3 regions of the Hydrogenophaga sp. UC242_53 genome follow, and region 2 is predicted to be linked to each of the others. Evidence: predicted binding sites of a transcription regulator. Region 2 holds the regulator's gene; each other region holds the start of a gene.

Evidence for each region. The regulator LexA, encoded in region 2, represses DNA repair genes until DNA is damaged. The targets are predictions, from matches to a motif close to ACTGTATNNNNATACAGT.
Region 1: the regulator LexA is predicted to act here: its motif matches at 3,135-3,152, upstream of ACFJI0_RS05845 (DNA topoisomerase IV subunit B).
Region 3: the regulator LexA is predicted to act here: its motif matches at 3,158-3,175, upstream of imuA (translesion DNA synthesis-associated protein ImuA).

Annotation. Positions count from the first base shown of each region.
Region 1 covers NZ_CP170552.1:1,126,240-1,132,446, reverse strand. Annotated here, with positions in the region: gene parC (DNA topoisomerase IV subunit A) at 1-1,021, opposite strand, end outside; gene ACFJI0_RS05845 (DNA topoisomerase IV subunit B) at 1,140-3,110, opposite strand; gene ACFJI0_RS05840 (MFS transporter) at 3,271-4,512, shown strand; gene ACFJI0_RS05835 (hypothetical protein) at 4,509-4,637, shown strand; gene ACFJI0_RS05830 (class I SAM-dependent methyltransferase) at 4,637-5,191, shown strand; gene dapA (4-hydroxy-tetrahydrodipicolinate synthase) at 5,267-6,166, shown strand; gene bamC (outer membrane protein assembly factor BamC) at 6,195-6,207, shown strand, end outside.
Region 2 covers NZ_CP170552.1:2,285,051-2,291,257, forward strand. Annotated here, with positions in the region: gene kdsB (3-deoxy-manno-octulosonate cytidylyltransferase) at 1-222, shown strand, start outside; gene adk (adenylate kinase) at 379-1,035, shown strand; gene ACFJI0_RS11400 (DUF6152 family protein) at 1,097-1,576, opposite strand; gene ACFJI0_RS11405 (hypothetical protein) at 1,593-2,012, opposite strand; gene ACFJI0_RS11410 (asparaginase) at 2,017-2,976, opposite strand; gene lexA (transcriptional repressor LexA) at 3,119-3,796, shown strand; gene ACFJI0_RS11420 (hypothetical protein) at 4,151-4,303, shown strand; gene ACFJI0_RS11425 (D-2-hydroxyacid dehydrogenase family protein) at 4,420-5,427, shown strand; gene ACFJI0_RS11430 (FimV family protein) at 5,498-6,207, opposite strand, start outside.
Region 3 covers NZ_CP170552.1:2,613,939-2,620,145, reverse strand. Annotated here, with positions in the region: gene ACFJI0_RS13140 (LysR substrate-binding domain-containing protein) at 1-272, opposite strand, end outside; gene ACFJI0_RS13135 (DUF2917 domain-containing protein) at 338-889, shown strand; gene ACFJI0_RS13130 (PLP-dependent aminotransferase family protein) at 784-1,932, shown strand; gene ACFJI0_RS13125 (hypothetical protein) at 1,942-2,433, opposite strand; gene ACFJI0_RS13120 (nucleotidyltransferase domain-containing protein) at 2,453-2,803, opposite strand; gene imuA (translesion DNA synthesis-associated protein ImuA) at 3,216-4,037, shown strand; gene ACFJI0_RS13110 (Y-family DNA polymerase) at 3,982-4,749, shown strand; gene ACFJI0_RS13105 (hypothetical protein) at 4,763-5,293, shown strand; gene ACFJI0_RS13100 (error-prone DNA polymerase) at 5,277-6,207, shown strand, end outside.

The DNA of each region.
Region 1 (6,207 bases), 1.2 Mb from region 2:
TCTTGGGCTCGAACAGCAGGCGCACGGGCGCGTCCTTGCTCGACTCGTCGCGCACGCCGTCGAGCACCATGAGGATGCTGGCCTTGAGCTGCGTCTGTTCCTGCGTCAGCGCCTTCTTGCCAGCCTTCACCTTGGGGTTGGTGAGTTCCTCGATCTCTTCGAGCACGCGCTGCGTGCTCACGCCCGGCGGCAGCTCGGTCACCACGAGCTGCCACTGGCCGCGCGCGAGGTCCTCGATCTTCCAGCGCGCGCGCACCTTGAGGCTGCCGCGGCCGGTGCGGTAGGCGTCGGCGATGTCGCTGGCGGGGCTGATGATCTGGCCGCCGCCGGGGTAGTCGGGCCCGGGCAGCAGCGCGAACAGCTCGTCGTCGGCCAGCTTGGGGTTCTTCACCAGCGCCACGCAGGCGTCGGCCACCTCGCGCAGGTTGTGGCTGGGAATCTCGGTGGCCAGGCCGACGGCGATGCCGCTGGCGCCGTTGAGCAGGTTGAACGGCAGGCGCGCGGGCAGCTGCTTGGGCTCGACGGTGGAGCCGTCGTAGTTGGGCACGAAGTCCACCGTGCCCTCGTCGATCTCGTCGAGCAGCAGGGTGGTGATCTTTGCCAGGCGCGCTTCGGTGTAACGCATGGCCGCGGCACCGTCGCCATCGCGCGAGCCGAAGTTGCCCTGGCCGTCGATCAGCGGATAGCGCTGCGCGAAGTCCTGTGCCATGCGCACCAGCGCGTCGTAGGCGGCCTGGTCGCCATGCGGGTGGAAGCGGCCCAGCACGTCGCCGACCACGCGCGCGCTTTTCACCGGGCGCGCGGCCGTGTTGCGGTTGGGCCCGCTGAAGCCCAGCCCCATGCGGTCCATGCTGTAGAGAATGCGGCGCTGCACCGGCTTCTGGCCGTCGCACACGTCGGGCAGGGCGCGGCCTTTCACGACCGAAAGCGCGTATTCGAGGTAGGCGCGCTGCGCGTAGTTCGCGAGGTTCATGCCGTCGTCGTCCGGCGCGGACAGCGGCAGTTCAGGAGTTTCAGTCATGGCAAATCAGTTCTTCGTTCAAGGCGGCGATTCGGTCAAGGACACCGCAGATCCGGCTCTGCCGGTCTGCCAGTGTCGCCCCTGAGGGGTGACGCGAAGCGGCGCGGGGGGAGTTCAACTAGATATCGATTTCGACCGAGTCGCCATGCAACTCCATCAGCTCGCGGCGCGAGGCGGCTTCGCCCTTGCCCATGAGTTTGGTGATGAGGGCTTCGGTGCCGGCGAAGTCGATCGCGCCGAGCACGACCGGCATGAGGCGGCGCGTATCGGGGTTGAGGGTGGTGTCCCACAGCTGCTCGGCGCTCATTTCGCCCAGGCCTTTGAAACGGCTGATCTGGCATTTCTCGGGCGGCACGCCGTCCTTGGCGGTCTTGTCGAGGATGGCGTGCAGCTCGCCTTCGTCCAGCGCGTACTGCTTGGCCGCCGGCTTCTTGCCGCGCGCGGGGATGTCCACGCGGAACAGCGGCGGGCGCGCCACGTACACGTGGCCGGCCTCGATGAGTTTGGGGAAGTGGCGGAAGAACAGCGTGAGCAGCAGCACCTGGATGTGCGAGCCGTCGACGTCGGCGTCGGACAGGATGCAGACCTTGCCGTAGCGCAGGCCGCTGAGGTCGGGCGTGTCGTTCGGGCCGTGCGGGTCCACGCCGATGGCGACCGCGATGTCGTGGATTTCGGTGTTGGCGAACAGGCGGTCGCGCTCGACTTCCCAGGTGTTGAGCACCTTGCCGCGCAGCGGCAGCACGGCCTGGCTTTCCTTGTCGCGGCCCATCTTGGCGCTGCCGCCGGCCGAGTCGCCCTCGACCAGGAACACCTCGTTGTGCGCGAGGTCCTTGCTCTCGCAGTCGGTGAGCTTGCCGGGCAGCACGGCCACGCCGGAGCCCTTGCGTTTTTCGACTTTCTGGCCGGCCTTCTGCCGCGACTGCGCGGCCTTGATGGCGAGCTCTGCGAGCTTCTTGCCGTAGTCCACGTGCTGGTTGAGCCAGAGCTCGAGCGCGGGGCGCACGAAGCTGCCGACCAGGCGCACGGCGTCGCGCGAGTTCAGGCGCTCCTTGATCTGGCCCTGGAACTGCGGGTCGAGCACCTTGGCCGAGAGCACGTAGCTGGCACGCGCGAACACGTCTTCGGGCAGCAGCTTCACGCCCTTGGGCAGCAGCGCGTGCAGTTCGATGAAGCCCTTGACCGCCTGGAACAGGCCGTCGCGCAGGCCGCTTTCGTGCGTGCCGCCCGCGCTGGTGGGGATCAGGTTGACGTAGCTCTCGCGCACCGGCTGGCCGTCTTCGGTGAAGGCCACGCACCAGGCCGCGCCCTCGCCTTCGGCGAAGCTGTCGTGCCCGCTGTCGGCGAAGCCTTCGCCCTCGAACAGGGGAATGACCGGCTCGCCGGTGAGCGTCTGCTGCAGGTAGTCGCGCAGGCCGCCCTTGTAGAGCCAGGTCTGGGTGTCCTTGGTCTTTTCGTTCACCAGCGTCACGCTCACGCCCGGCATCAGCACCGCCTTGCTGCGCAGCAGGTGGGTGAGTTCGGCCATGGGCAGGGTGGCGGCTTCGAAGTACTTGGCGTCGGGCCAGGCGCGCACCGTGGTGCCCTGCTTGCGGTCGTCTGCGCCCTTGGGCGAGATCACCAGCGGTTCGATCACGTCGCCAGCGGAGAACGCCAGTTTGGCCACCTGGCCCTCGCGGAAACTGGTCACTTCCAGCCGGGTGGAGAGCGCGTTGGTCACGCTCACGCCCACGCCGTGCAGGCCGCCGGAGAAGCTGTAGGCGCCGCCCTTGCCCTTGTCGAACTTGCCGCCCGCGTGCAAACGGGTGAACACGAGTTCGACCACCGGGGCCTTTTCCTCGGGGTGCAGGCCGAACGGGATGCCCCGGCCGTCGTCTTCCACGCTGACCGAATGATCGGCATGCAGCGTGACCTTGATCTTCTTGCCGTGCCCGGCCAGGGCCTCGTCGGCCGCGTTGTCCAGCACTTCCTGGATGATGTGCAGCGGGTTGTCGGTGCGGGTGTACATGCCCGGCCGCTGCTTGACCGGTTCCAGCCCCTTGAGGACGCGGATCGAGCCTTCGGAGTATTCGTTGGGTGTTTGGGTCGCCATGGGGGCGGATTGTATGCCCCGAAGACTGTATGCAAATACAGACTTTCGGCTTCAGGCCGACCAGCGATGCGCGCGATTCATCAGTGGCGCGGGAAAATATCAAGCCTTCGCGGCATGCCCGTGACAGGCAAGGCCCATCCATCTTCGCTACAGTTCCCGGATGCCCTCGACCCCCACCCTCCCGACCCCGCCCCGCCTCTCTGCCCTGCAGGTGCTGGCCTGCGGCGCCCTGATCGTCACCCTGTCCATGGGCATCCGCCACGGCTTCGGCCTGTGGCTGCAGCCCATCACCCAGGCGCAGGGCTGGTCCCGCGAGACGTTCTCGTTCGCCCTGGCGATCCAGAACCTGTCCTGGGGGATCTTCGGCATCTTCGCCGGCATGGCGGCCGACCGTTTCGGCGCCTTCCGCGTGCTGATCGGCGGTGCGGTGGCCTATGCCCTGGGTCTGGCCGGGATGGCGCTGAGCACCTCGTCTCTGGGTTTCGCGCTCACCACCGGCGTGCTGATCGGCGCGGCCCAGGCCGGCACCACGTACGCGGTGATCTACGGCGTGATCGGCCGGCAGATTCCGGCCGAGAAGCGCTCCTGGGCCATGGGCGTGGCCGCCGCGGCCGGGTCGTTCGGCCAGTTCCTGATGGTGCCGGTGGAAGGCTGGCTGATCAGCAGCTTCGGCTGGCAACAGGCCCTGCTGTTCCTCGCAGGCGCCGTGCTGCTGGTGATGCCGCTGGCCCTGGGCCTGCGCGAACCGGGCTTCGCGGGCGGCGCGCCGGTGCACCGCGAACAGACCATTGGCCAGGCCTTGCGCGAGGCCTTCCGCTACCGCAGCTTCCAGCTGCTGATGGCCGGCTATTTCGTCTGCGGTTTCCAGGTGGTGTTCATCGGCGTGCACATGCCCAGCTACCTCAAGGACCACGGCCTGTCGCCCCAGGTGGCGAGCTACGCGCTGGCGCTGATCGGCCTGTTCAACGTGATCGGCACCTACGCCGCTGGCGCGCTGGGCCAGCGCCTGGCCAAGCGCCACATCCTGGCCTTCATCTACTTCGCGCGCGCCGCGGTGATCGCCGTGTTCCTGATCGCGCCACTCTCGCCCATGAGCGTCTACGTGTTCTCCGCCGTCATGGGCCTGCTCTGGCTCTCCACCATTCCACCCACCAACGCGGTGGTGGCGCAGATCTTCGGTGTGGCCCACATGTCCATGCTGGGCGGCTTCATCTTTTTCAGCCACCAGATCGGCAGCTTCCTGGGCGTGTGGCTGGGCGGCGTGCTGTACGACAGGACCGGCAGCTACGACATCGTCTGGTACCTCGCGATCGCGCTGGGCGTGTTCGCCGGACTGGTGAACCTGCCGGTGCGCGAAGGCCCGATCGCGCGCGCCCCGCAGCGCGTGGGAGCCGCGGCGTGAAGCCTGTGGCCGTGCGCGCCCTGGCCTGGGCCGCGGCTGGCGCGGCCCTGCTGGCGACGTTCGCGCTCTACCACCGGCCCGAGTTCCTGGTGAACCTGGCCGACCAGATCTGGAGCTGCTTCTGATGCATGGCACCGAGGCGCCTTCGGCGTGGGTGCGGCGCTGGTCGCACCTGGCGCCCACCGGCGGTTCGGTGCTCGACGTGGCCTGCGGCCAGGGTCGCCACCTGCGCTGGTTCGCCCAGCGGGGCCACCCCGTCACCGGCGTGGACCGTTCGCCCGAGGCCATCGCCGCCGTGCAGCCCCTGGGCCGCGCCGTGCTGGCCGACATCGAGAACGGGCCCTGGCCGTTCGACGGCGAGCGTTTCGACGCGGTGGTCGTCACCAACTACCTCTGGCGCGCCCTGCTGCCCCGCATCGTGGACAGCGTGGCCGAAGGCGGCCTGCTGCTGTACGAGACCTTCGCAGCCGGCAACGAGAGCGTGGGCAAGCCCTCGCGGCCCGACTTTCTGCTGCAACCGGGCGAACTTTTGCAGGCCAGCCAGGGTCTGCACGTGGTGGCCTATGAAGATGGTTTCTGCGACCGCCCCGAGCGCTTTGTCCAGCGGCTGGCGGCGGTGCGAAAACGGCCCGGGACCCCCGTGCCGCCGCCCAGGTATCCGCTGGATGCCACTGGGTAGAATGCAAGATTCGCGCGCGCTGCCCGCCCCACCGGGGCGATGCAGAGTGGACGCCTCCATTTGAGCCTTTAGCCTATGAACCCCATCACCGGCAGCATCGTGGCCTTGGTCACGCCCATGCATGAAGACGGCAGCGTCGACTACCCCACGCTGCGCAAACTGATCGACTGGCACATCACCGAGGGCACGGACTGCATCGGCGTGGTCGGCACCACGGGCGAATCGCCCACGGTCAACGTCGAGGAACACTGCGAGATCATCCGCGTCTCGGTCGAGCAGGCCAAGACGCACGGCGCCAAGCGCGTGCCCATCATGGCCGGCTGCGGCGCCAACTCCACCGCCGAGGCCATCGAGCTCGCGCGCTTCGCCCAGAGCGTGGGCGCCGACTGCCAGCTGCAGGTCGTGCCCTACTACAACAAGCCCACGCAAGAGGGCCAGTACCAGCATTTCAAGGCGATTGCCGAAGCCGTGGGCGACCTGCCCACCGTGCTCTACAACGTGCCCGGCCGCACCGTGGCCGACATGGCGCACGACACCGTGCTGCGCCTGGCGCAGGTGCCCGGCATCGTCGGCATCAAGGAAGCCACCGGCAACATCGAGCGCGCGCAGTGGCTGATCCGCGACGTGCCCAAAGGTTTCTCGATCTACTCGGGCGACGACCCGACCGCCGTGGCCCTCATGCTGTGTGGCGGCCAGGGCAACATCAGCGTCACCGCCAACATCGCCCCGCGCCTGATGCACGAGCTGTGCGTGGCCGCGATCGCGGGCGACGTCAAGCGCGCCATGGCGATCCAGCTCCAGCTCATGCCGGTGCACAAGAACCTGTTCGTGGAAGCCAACCCGATCCCGCTCAAGTGGGCCATGGCCCGCATGGGCCTGTGCAACGAGGCCATGCGCCTGCCGATGACCCCCATGACGCGCTCCCTGGCGCCCGTGGTCGAAGGCGCGCTGAAGCAGGCCGGCCTCATTTCCTGACCCCTTTCGTTCCTACCGAGCCCCATTCATGTCCAACCGAA
Region 2 (6,207 bases):
CCACTGCGCCACGTCGGCATCTACGCCTATCGCGCCGGCTTCCTGCGGCAGTTTCCCCAGCTGGAGCCTTCGTCGCTGGAAGCAATCGAGTCGCTGGAGCAATTGCGCGTGCTCTGGCACGGCCACCGCATCGCGGTGCACGTGACGGCCCATGCACCGGGCCCCGGCGTGGACACGCCGCAAGATCTTCAACGGGTGCGCGAGCTGCTCGCCAAGGCCTGAATTACGGGCCTTGCGGTGGGCGTCGGAGCCCTTTTCCTGTCAGCCAGAGCGAAGGGTGCCCGTGCTATCCTCGACCGGTCGCCCCGGCTCCCACGCCCTGGGGCCGCCGCTCGAGACAAGCGGCCACGCCATTGAAACTCTGAAAAAAGGAAAGCGATGAGACTGATTCTGTTGGGCGCCCCGGGTGCCGGCAAAGGAACGCAAGCCACGTTCATTTGCCAAAAATACGGCATCCCCCAGATCTCCACCGGCGACATGCTGCGCGCGGCGGTGAAGGCCGGCACCCCCCTGGGGCTGCAAGCCAAGGCCGTGATGGAATCCGGCGGTCTGGTCAGCGACGACCTCATCATCAACCTGGTCAAGGAACGCATTGCCCAGTCCGATTGCGCCAACGGCTTCCTGTTCGACGGCTTCCCGCGCACCATTCCGCAGGCCGATGCCATGAAGTCCGCCGGCGTGAAGCTGGACTACGTGCTGGAAATTGACGTGCCGTTCGACGCCATCATCGAACGCATGAGCGGCCGCCGTTCGCACCCCGCCTCGGGCCGCACCTACCACGTCAAGTTCAACCCGCCCAAGGTGGAAGGCAAGGACGACGTGACCGGCGAGCCGTTGATCCAGCGCGAAGACGACAAGGAAGAGACCGTGAAGAAGCGGCTCGAGGTCTACAGCGCACAGACCCGTCCCCTCGTGGACTACTACAGCAGCTGGGCGCGCTCGGACGCGGCCGCCGCGCCCAAGTACCGCGCCATCAGCGGCATGGGCTCGGTCGAGGACATCACGGCGCGCGCCTTCGAGGCGCTGTCGAAGTAAGCCACCCCGGCTTCCCGCAGAACACCCGGCCACGTGCCGGGTGTTCCGCTTTCAGGAGGGCTCAAGCCGGGCTGGAGCGCAGGCCGTAGGCCTTGCCCTCCAGAAACACGTACTCGGCGCGCAGGATCGCTTCGCCCTTCTCGTCCTTGAACGTGAAGCCCACGGTGGACAGGGAGGCCCCGGTCTTGACCTCAGGCATCTGCCATTGCCCCAACCGGAACAGCGGCGCCAGTTCGATCTCCCAGCGCCGGTCGCGGCGCGTGGGCAACACGGTCTTGGCCAGCAGCGCGGGCCCGTCGATGCCCGCCGTCTGGGCGGGCAAAGGGCGTTGGCCGAGGTCGGCCGGCAGGCGCAGGGCCTCGGGCAGCTCCAGCACCAGCTCGGCGTGCGGGTTGCGCCACTTCACCTCGACCACCCGCCCCTCCAGGTAGAGCGGACGGTCCTGGTCGAAGCTGCTCCAGCCATGGTGGGCCAGCGCCCCACCGCCCCAACCCCCCAGGCCCAGCCAGGCCCCGGTCCGAATCACATCACGTCGTTGCATGGAGATCTCCTTCCCATCACACGTAACCGATCCAACGGCCGCAGGTCAGCACCAGCAGCCACAAGGCCGACGACAGCAGCATCAAGAGGCGCGCAGTGCGGTCCTGGCGCTGCAGCGATCGGCGGGCGTGGAACCAGCCGGCGTTGCACCCCGCCAGCATGATCAACACCATCTTGGCTGTGAACACGCGATTGGCCAGCAGTTCCCCGGCCTGGGTACCGAACATCAGGAGGCCCGACACGGCGGCCAGTGCGAAACCCACCGCCACCAGGCCCAGGCTCAGTTTCGCCAGGGGCTCCACAGGCAGGCTCTGGCCCCAGCCGAACACCCGCAGTTCCAGCAGCGTCAGGTTGCCGAGCAACAGCGCCACGCCCAGCAGATGGGCCACTTCCAGCATGGGGTACGCCCAGGCGTGGGCACCGAGCGCGGCGAACATCGCGTCATTCCATCAGCAGGTCCAGCGCCAGCGCCAACCGGGCCTTGACCGGCGAGAGCCCGGCCGAGTGCGCGAATGGCAGGCCAGCGTGCGGCACCACCCTTCCGCGCGCACAACGCGTCGCCAGCACCACCCGCACCCGTTGTGCCTGCGCGGCATTCAGCGCATCGGTCAGCGCCTGGTGAACGGTACCGTTGCCCGTGCCGGCCACCACGATGCCCCGCAAGGGACGGGCGGCGCCTGGCGCCATCAAGGCCCGCACCAGGCTGCCGTCCGCGTCGGCATGGCTGGTCACCAGTTCGACCCGAGGCAGGGCGTCGGCCGCCAGGAAGCGGGCCAGCGGGGCTGGATCGTGGGAAGCAACGGAGGCGCCCCGGGATCGGAAACGGCGCACCTCCCCCTCCTCCACACAAGCCAGCGGCCCCGCGTCTCCAGAGTCAAAAGCGTCCAGGCGGTAGGTGTGCTCCTTCGCCACCTCCAGCGCGCCGTGCACCTGTCCGGCACACACCACCACCACGCCGGCCTCCCCATGCCGCACCACGGCCAGCGCGTCGGCAAGGTTCTGCGGCCCATCCGGCACCAGCGCGGAAGCCGGGCGCATCGCGCAGGTCAGCACCACAGGCTTGGTGGGTTGGAGCAGGCGCTGCAGCACGAACGCCGTTTCCTCCAGGGTGTCGGTGCCGTGCGTCACGATCACCGCCGACACCTGGGGATCGTCCAGATGCGCCTGGAGCCGTGCCGCCAGGGCCTGCCACACCGGCAGGCCCATGTCCTTGCTGTCGATCTGGGCGACCTGCTCCACCTCCAACGGCACGCCGGCCAAAGCCGGAACGGCCGCCACCAGATCGGCCACGCCGACCTGCCCCGCCACGTAGCCCACGTTGTCGCCCGCCTGCGCCGCACGCCCGGCGATGGTGCCGCCCGTGCCCAGGATCACGAGCCGCCGGCCCTGATTTGTGTCCACCACTTGCCAATCCTTGAAAACTGGTTAAAAATACAGATACTGGATAAGAAAACAGGTATCAGCCACTTCCCGCATTGTTCCTGTCTTCCCAGATGGCGTTCCCCTTGGCCACCACGTTCACGACGAGGTCCTCATGCTCGACATGCCCCATACCGCACCGAAGCTCACCGCCCGGCAGCAACAGATTCTGGAATTGATCCAGACGGCGATCGCACGCACCGGCGCACCGCCCACCCGTGCCGAAATCGCCAGCGAACTCGGGTTCAAGTCGGCCAATGCCGCCGAAGAGCATCTGCAAGCGTTGGCACGCAAGGGCGTGATCGAACTGGTCAGTGGCACTTCGCGAGGCATCCGCCTGCGCAGCGAAGACCTGCAGTCCATCAACGATTCGCGCGGGCGCCAGCTTACACTGCCGATCCCCAGCCTGGCCCAGCTGGTGCTCCCCCTGATCGGTCGCGTCGCAGCCGGTTCGCCCATCTTGGCGCAGGAGCATGTGGACCAGACCTACCAGGTCGAGCGCAGCCTGTTCCAGCGCACGCCCGACTACCTGCTCAAGGTGCGTGGCATGTCCATGCGCGACATCGGCATCATGGACGGCGATCTGCTCGCCGTGCAGGCCACGAAGGAAGCCAAGAACGGCCAGATCGTGGTGGCCCGCCTGGGTGACGACGTCACCGTCAAACGCTTCATGCGGCGCCAGCACCTGATTGAATTGCACGCGGAAAACCCCGACTACAAGACCATCGTCGTCGAACCGGGCGAGCCATTCGAAATCGAAGGACTCGCCGTGGGCCTGATCCGCAACAGCTTCCAGCTCTGACCGATCCCGGTCCGTGTCGCCTCAGCAGGTGGCGGGCGTTTGGTCCCGGTGGGTGCACAACCCACCACAAGGACACATCCCTGCGAAGGCGTTTGATTTTGCAATCCTGCCTGTGTTCAACCCCACCCAATGGAGTTTCGCATGGGAAAAATTTTCAACACCAACACGTGGCGCGCCCCTTTGCAGTTGATCGACTGCTGGTTGCCCTCTCCCGCCCTTCGCCGGGCAACGGCCGCCAACGAGCCCGTGCGCACGCAGGTTGTACAGCGCTTTGCGCGTGCCGGGTGGCTCAAGCGCGCCAGCACGGCCCGCAGTCCACTTGTCTTGCGGGCCGTGCCACCGGCAGCGGACCCTGTGCCTCGCGTGCGCGTGCTGCAGCAGACCGGCCCCGCGGCGGCGCACCGGGCCGGTGTCAGGCTGGTGATCTCGGGCCGCATCAACGATGTGTGCGCCGAACTCGATCGACTGGCCGACCAGGAACGCCAGCTGTCCACGCGCGCGGCCTGAACTCGGCCGCCGCCAGCGAGCACACGGCCATCCTCCAGGCTCCCGGCGCGCCGTGCCTGCTTGTAACCAGGGGTCAGCGGCCCGGAAGGCCTGGGAGGTGAAGGCACAATAGGGTCATGAATATTGTGATCCTTGATGACTATCAGGACGCTGTGCGCAAACTGCGGTGTGCCGAGAAACTGGAGCCTTACCCGGCCAAAGTCTTCACCAACACGGTCAAGGGCGTGGGCCAGCTGTCCATCCGATTGCGCGATGCCGATGTGCTGGTCCTGATCCGGGAACGCACCGCCATCACCCGTCAACTGGTTGAAAAACTCCCCCGGCTCAAACTCATCGCCCAGACCGGGCGCGTGGGCGGGCATGTGGACGTCAATGCCTGCACCGAGCGTGGCATCGCGGTGGCCGAGGGCGTGGGTTCACCCGTCTCCACCGCCGAGCTCACCTGGGCCCTGATGCTTGCGGCCATGCGCCGCATCCCGCAATACGTCTCCAACCTCAAGCATGGCGCCTGGCAACAGGCCGGGCTGAAGGCTGCTGCCATGCCCGCCAATTTCGGCGTGGGCATGGTGTTGCGTGGCAAGACGCTGGGCATCTGGAGCTACGGCCGCATCGGGCAGATGGTGGCAGGTTACGGGCGGGCCTTCGGCATGCGCGTGATCGTGTGGGGCAGCGAAGAAAGCTGTGCCCGCGCCGCGTCCGATGGTTTCGATGTGGCCCCCAGCAAGGCAGCCCTGTTTGAAACGGCCGACGTGCTGAGCCTGCACTTGCGGCTGAGCGAGAGCAACGCGGGCTGTGTGACACCCGAAGACCTCGCCGCCATGAAGACCTCCGCGCTGTTGGTCAACACCTCCCGCGCCGAGCTCATCCAGCCCGAGGCGCTGATCGCCGCGCTGAACCGGGGTCGCCCGGGCATGGCCGCGATCGACGTGTTCGAATCCGAGCCCATCCTGCAAGGCCATGCCCTGCTGCGGCTCGAAAACTGCATCTGCACGCCCCACATCGGCTATGTCGAGCAGGACAGCTACGAGATGTACTTCTCCTCTGCGTTCGACAACGTGGTCAACTACATCAAGGGCACACCGACCAATATCGTCAATCCAGGCGCGCTGCAGGTTCGACGCTGATGGCTGCGATCGACCTCACCCCAGAAAAAACGCCGGTTGTCACCGGCGTTTTTTCTGGGTACCAAGGGCGTCAGCGTTTGCCATCCGGCTTCGAGCCTGGCTCGTCGTCCGGCGGCATGAAGTCCAACACCTCGAAATCGATCAGGTTGCTCAGCGGCAGGTCCTGGGCGTCACCTGCCTTGGCGGTCGGCTCCACGGGCGGCGACACCTCTGGCAACAAGGCCTCGAAGGCAGAGAACTCGGAGAGGTCGTTCAGGTTGATGTCCAGGCCCAGGTGGGACGACGCAGGCACCAGCACACCCAGGTCCATCGGCTGGGTGTTGCGACCGCCAGCAGGCTCTTCAGCGACGGGGGGCTTCTTGCCGGCTGGCGCGCTCGGACGCCGGCCGTCGGCTTTCAGCGGTTGCATGTTCGTGTGCCGGAATTCGCTGTGCTTTGCCGCGGACGGCTCGTCTCGCTTGATCAGCTCCTTGGCCATCGCGTGCAACAGCAAGAGCTCGCGGTACGCCTCGAGATCGAACACCTCGACTTCGTCGTCGCTGGCGTCCCGGAAGATCGACTCCTCGATCAGGTCCAGCACCCGGGGCTCCGGCCACAGCGACTGAATGCGGCTGAAGGCCGTTTCGTAGGCTTCAAGGCCTCGACCACCGTCGGTGTAGCGGTTGAAGGGCGGCGCGCCGGCATTGAAGACGTGGTTGAACTCGTCGCGCAGGGCGTCGTAGTCTTCGCGGCGCCCCAGGCGGTGATAGAGCTTGAACAGATCCAGGTAAGCCAGGGGGC
Region 3 (6,207 bases), 330 kb from region 2:
GCATCGCGCGTGGCCCGTTGCATCACCTCGCCGGCTTCGGTCAAGACCAGCGCGCGGTGCCGCCGCTCGAACAGCGGCGTGCCCAGGCTGTCTTCCAGCAGCTGGATCTGCCGGCTCACGGCCGACTGCGTGAGGTTGAGCTCCTGCGCGGCCAGCGTGAAGCTCAGCGTGCGCGCCGCCGCGTCGAAGCAGGGCAGCAGGTCCAGCCGCAGCATCTGCGAGCGCGGCAGCGGGAGCAGTTCGGCGCCGGTTTTCACATTCTTGAATGGCATGCGAAGCATTCGAAATGAACGTTTGTCCAGTATAGGACGGCTCCGTACAGTCATGCACATCCCTGATGCGAAAGGAGTGTTCCATGACAACCGACACCTTGACCGTGGACCTGAACATGCCCCACCGGGCCGTGAAGGCCATCCCCTCGGGCGCCTTGCGCCTGGTCTGCCGCGAAGGCAGCGTCTGGATCACGCTGGACCACGACCAGCAGGACGTGATCCTCAACGCGGGCGAGCATTTCGTCGCCCAACCGCACCACCGCGTGATCGCCTACGCCCTGCAGACCGCCGTGCTGCGGCTGGAGCCGCTGCCCTGCGCGCGGCGCGCCACCGCCTCGCGCTGGAACTGGCTGCCCCGGCGCCGCGCGCGCGGGTCTGCGCACCGCCTGAGGGCGCCCCACGCCGGTGCGCGAGAATGGAGGCCGTTGTCCATCACGACCTCACGGAAACCGCCACCATGCCCTTCACCATCCCCTTCGCCGACCGCCTCAACAACGTCGAAACCTCCGCCATCCGCGAACTCTTCAAGCTGCTGGGCAAGCCCGGCATCATCAGTTTTGCCGGCGGCTTTCCCGACAGCGCGATGTTCGACGTGGACGGGATCCGTGAAGCGGTGAACGCCGCGCTGACCGAAGAGGCCGGAGGCGCGCTGCAATACGGCGCCACCGAGGGCTACCAGCCCCTGCGCGAACAGCTGGCCGCCTTCATGGCCAGCAAGGGCGCGAAGGACGTGGGCGCGAACGACCTCATCGTCACCACCGGCAGCCAGCAGGGCCTGGACCTGCTGGGCAAGACCCTGGTCTCGCCCGGTGACAAGGTCATCGTCGAAGGCCCGACCTTCCTCGCCACCATCCAGTGTTTCCGCCTCTACGGCGCCGAGCTGATCAGCGCGCCGGTGGACGGCGACGGCGTGAAGACCGACGAGCTGGAAAAGCTCATCGCCGAACACAAGCCCAAGTTCGTCTACCTCATCCCCACCTTCGGCAACCCCAGCGGCGGCCTGCTCAGCCTGGAGCGGCGCAAGCGGGTGCTGGAGATGGCGGTGAAGCACGACACGCTGATCGTCGAAGACGATCCATACGGCGACCTCTACTTCGGCGCGGCCCCGCCGCCCAGCCTGCTCGCGCTCAGCCCCAGCGTGCCCGGCAGCCGCGAGCGCCTGGTGCACTGCGGATCCTTGAGCAAGGTGCTCAGCCCCGGTCTGCGCGTGGGCTGGATGGTGGGCCCGGCCGAGCTGCTGGCCAAGGCCACCATGTGCAAGCAGTTCAGCGACGCCCACACCAGCACCTTCGCCCAGGCCACCGCCGCGCAGTACCTCAAGGCCGGCCGCATGCCCGCTACGCTGGACAAGGTGCGCAAGGTCTACGCCGAGCGCGCCACCACCATGGGCAACGCCCTGCGCCGCGAGCTGGGCGACGCGATCGACTTCGTGCAACCCCAGGGCGGCCTGTTCGTCTGGGCCAGCCTCACGGGTGCTGGTGGCAAGGTGAAGGACGGCGGTGAGCTGGCCAAGCGCGCGATCGAAAAAGGCGTGGCCTTCGTGCCTGGCGCGCCGTTCTTCGCGCGCAACCCCGACCACGCGACGCTGCGCCTGTCCTTCGCCACCGTGGGGCTGGAGAAGATCGAGGAAGGGATCGGGCGCCTGGGCCAGGCGGTCTGAGCGGCGTCGTCAGCCAGAGCGCTTCTTGGTGCGGCTCTCGGCCTTGCGGGATTCCAGCCGCTCCGCCTCGGCCACGGCCAGCACTTCTTCCAGTGCCGTGATGGCCAAGGCCATTTCCTGGCGAAAGAGCGGCGCTGCTTGCCTGGCGTTGTGCAGCACGTGCCTGGCGCGCTCCGGGTCGATCTCGCTGCCGTAGCGCCTGCGGCCCACGTGGCGAAAGCCGCGCAGATCATCCAGCAGTTGCTGCAGCGCTTCGCTGATCAAGGCATCGCGTGTCCCGGTGGCGGCCGCGGCGGTCTTGATCAACCTGGCGTGGTAGGCCGGGTCTTGCGCCATGGGCGGGTCCGTCCGCTTGAGGATCGCTTCCAGAATGGTCTCCATGCCGGTATAGACGCTGTTGACCGTGGCGCCGGCCAGCTTGCCGTAAGCCCAGTCCCCTGCGGCGGGGTTCTGAGCTTCCCAGCGCCCGAACTCCTCCAGCTCTTTGTCGAGCTTGGCCATCTCGGCCTCGAAGTCTCTTCTATGCATTCAGGCTGTCCTGTATGCGGGCAAAGGCGTCGGGTCCGATGGTCTCTTCGGCCACGACATCCACCGGGATGGTGAGGCGCTCGGCCAGCGTTTCGGAGACCGCGCGCATGGCCCCCAGCGGCCCGGGGTCGGTGATCAGCAGATCGATGTCGGAGTGGGGCGTGGTCTGGCCTGTTTTCATCGAGCCGAAGAGCCGGACCGTCACGCCTTTTTTCTTCATGGCCGCGATGATTGCGCGCGCCTCTTGCCGACCCAGGCGCAGACGCGCTTCGGCCTGCCGCTGTGTGCCGGCATCAGGTTGGTGGAGCGAGAGCCTGGGGTGGGCCCGCGTCTGCACGTGCATTGGGGGTTCAGGTGCCCTTGGTTTGGCGGGCCTGCCCCGGGGCAGCCTCGGGTCGGCCACATCCGAGGGGATGAGCCACAGGGTCAGCGGCCCCAGGCTGTGCTGGGCGGCGCCCGGGATTCGACCGGTGCGGCACAACTGCCGCACCCGTTCCGCGCTGATCCCATAGGCCTTGGCGTATTCCGCAGGCGAAAGCAGGGAGACGGGCGCACCCGATCCCCCGGAAGAAGGCCGGGCAGAGCGTCGAGCGGAGTGAACGGGAACCATGGCGCATTCTACAAAAAACGTAGACCCCCACAATATTTAATGAACCGCCGCTTGCCCTTCAGATGGACAGGACTTGGGCTTTCATATACTGTACGGAGATACAGTATTTTGAAGCTGCCCATTTTCCCCGCGCATCCATCCCGCCATGCTGCCCGCCGTTTTCTGGCAGGAGGACGATCCGTCCCCGGCCCCCACACCCGTTCGCCCGGTGCCGCCGCCCGCTGGTGGCCTGTCGGCGGCCGTGGCCGCGGCGCTGTGGCGGGGTGACCAGCTCGGCGCGCCGGTCTCGGCGGTGTGGCCCAGCGGCTTCGCCGCGCTGGACGCGCAGTTGCCTGGCGGTGGCTGGCCCGGCCACGGGCTGACCGAAATCCTCACCCCGCACAGCGGCACGCTGGAATGGCGCCTGCTCGGGCCGGCGCTGCGCCAAGTCTGTGCCGCCGGGCAGGCGGTGGTGGTGATCGGCCCGCCGCTGTCGCCGCACCTGCCCGGCCTGCGCTTCGAAGGCCTCGACGAGCGCCAGCTGGTCTGGGTGCAGGCCGACACGGCGGCCGAGCGCCTGTGGTCGGCCGAGCAGCTCATCAAGGCCCAGGCCGGCGGCGCGATCGTCGCCTGGCTGCCGCGGGCGAGGGCAGCGCAGATCCGCCGGCTGCAGGTGCTCGCCACCGGCTTCGAGTCGCCGGTGTTCGTGTGCCGGCCCATGCACGCCCTGGGCGAGTCGTCGGCCGCGCCGCTGCGCGTGCAGGCCTGCGTGGGGGTGGACTGGGAGCTGCAGTTGCGCATCGCCAAGCGCAAGGGCCCGCCGCTGGAGGCCACCCTGCACCTGCCCTCGGTGCCGGGTGGCCTGGCCACCATCCTCCCACCCCGGCTGCGTGAGCCCAGCCGGTGGATGCCCCGAACCGAAGAGAACGAGCATGTTGTGGTCCGCCCTGCTGCCCAGCCCGAGCGCCGGCACAGCCCCGCCCACTGAGGCCGCGCCGCAGCGCGCGCTGGCGACCTGGGCCTTGCAGTTCACGCCCCGCGTAGCCCTGGCCGACGAAGCCGTGCTCATGGAGGTGGCGGCCAGCGCGCGCCTGTTCGGTGGCCGCCGTGCCTTGCGCGAGCGCGTGTGGGGCGAAGCCCGCGAACTCGGCGTGGCGCAGCTGGCCTGGGCGCCCAACGGCCTGGCCGCGCTCGCGCTGGCGCGCGCCGGCATCGAGAACGGTTTCCAACGCCCGCTGGCCGCGCTGCTCGACACCCTGCCCATGGACACGCTGAGCGCCGTGCGGCCGCACCGGCTCACGCTCGAACACATCGGCTGCCGCACGCTGGGCGACGTGCGCGCGCTGCCGCGCAGCGGCCTGGGCCGCCGCTTCGACCAGCTCCTGTTGCAGGCGCTCGACCAGGCCTACGGGACCGCGCCCGAGGCGCACGACTGGGTGGCGCTGCCCGAGCATTTTGAAGAGCGGCTCGAACTCATGGCCCGCGTGGAGCAGGCGCCGGCCCTGCTGTTCGGCGCGCGGCGCCTGCTGCGCGTGCTCAGCGGCTGGCTGGCCGCGCGGCGCGCGGGCGTCACCGCCTTCACGCTGCGCTGGGCACACGACGCGATGCGCGCGCGCGCGGGCGGGCGAGGGCGGCGAGATCACCATCCGCACCGCCGAGCCCACGCGCGACATCGAACACCTCTGCCGCCTGCTGGGTGAGCACCTGGCGCGCGTGAAACTGCTCGCGCCCGTGGGCGACCTGGTGATGGTGCGCACCGAGGTGCGGCCGCTGCATGACGTGAGCGCCTCGCTGTTGCCCGACACCGTGCGCCAGGGCGAGCAACTGGGCCTGGTGCTGGAGCGGCTCTCCGCCCGCCTGGGGCCGCAGCGCGTGCTGCGCCCGGTGCTGTGCGAAGACCACCGCCCCGAATGGATGTGCCGCTGGCAGCCGGCCACGCTGCCCCTGCCGCGCCAGGGCGCGCCCGGCACCGAACTGCCACAGCCCGGCTTCGTGCTGCCCATGCCCTTGCGGTTGGCCGTGCGCGACCACCGGCCGGTCCACCACGACAGCGAACTGGTCATGCTGCTCGGGCCGCAGCGCGTGGAGGGCGGCTGGTGGGACCGCGTCGAAGGCGCCGAGCGCATGCGCAACGTGGTGCGCGACTACTGGGTGGCCCTGTCCCCGCAGGCCGGCGTGCTGTGGGTGTTCCAGACCCGGCTGGACGGCGCGCCCGCCTGGTACCTGCATGGGCACTTCGCCTGAAGGCACCGCCATGAACGCCGATGCCCTTCCCGATTACGCCGAGCTGCGCTGCCTCTCGAACTTCAGCTTCCTGCGCGGCGCCAGCCACCCCGAGGAACTGGTCGAGCGCGCGCAAGCCCTGGGCTACCGCGCCCTGGCCCTGGTGGACGAGTGTTCCCTGGCCGGCGTGGTGCGCGCCCACGTCGCCGCGAAAAAGCACGGCTTCAAGCTGCTGATCGGCAGCCAGTTCCAGGTGCGGTGCGACGCGCCCTTCACCCTGGTCGTGCTGGCCTGCAACCTCAACGGCTACGGCAACCTGTGCGAATTCATCACCCGCCTGCGCCGCAGCGCCCCCAAGGGCACCTACCGGTTGACGGTCGGCGACATCGATGCCGCGGCCCTGGCCGACTGCGTGGTGATCGCCGTGCCCGACCGCCACAGCGACCAGGATCCGATGGACACCATCGCGCGTTGGCTGCTGCAGCACTTCATGGGCCGCTGCTGGCTCGGCGTGGAACAGCTCTGCCGTTTCGACGACGAAATGCGCCTGCACCAGCTGCGCCAGAGCAGCGCGCTCACCGCCGTGCCGCTGGTGGCCGTGGGCGACGTGCGCATGCACGTGCGCTCGCGCAAACCCCTGCACGACGTGCTCACCGCCACGCGCATCGGCAAGCCGCTCACCGAATGCGGCTTCGCGCTGGAGCCCAGCGCCGAGCAGCGCCTGCGCGCGCGCCTCACGCTGGGTCAGCTCTACCCCGCCGACCTGCTGGCCGAAACCCTGGCGGTGGCCGCGCGCTGCGATTTTTCGCTGGACGAACTGCGCTACCAGTACCCGAGCGAGGTGATTCCCGAGGGAGAAACGCCGCAGAGCCACCTGCGCCAGCTGACCGAAGAAGGTGCCCGCAGGCGGTGGCCGCAGGGCACGCCCGAGGCGT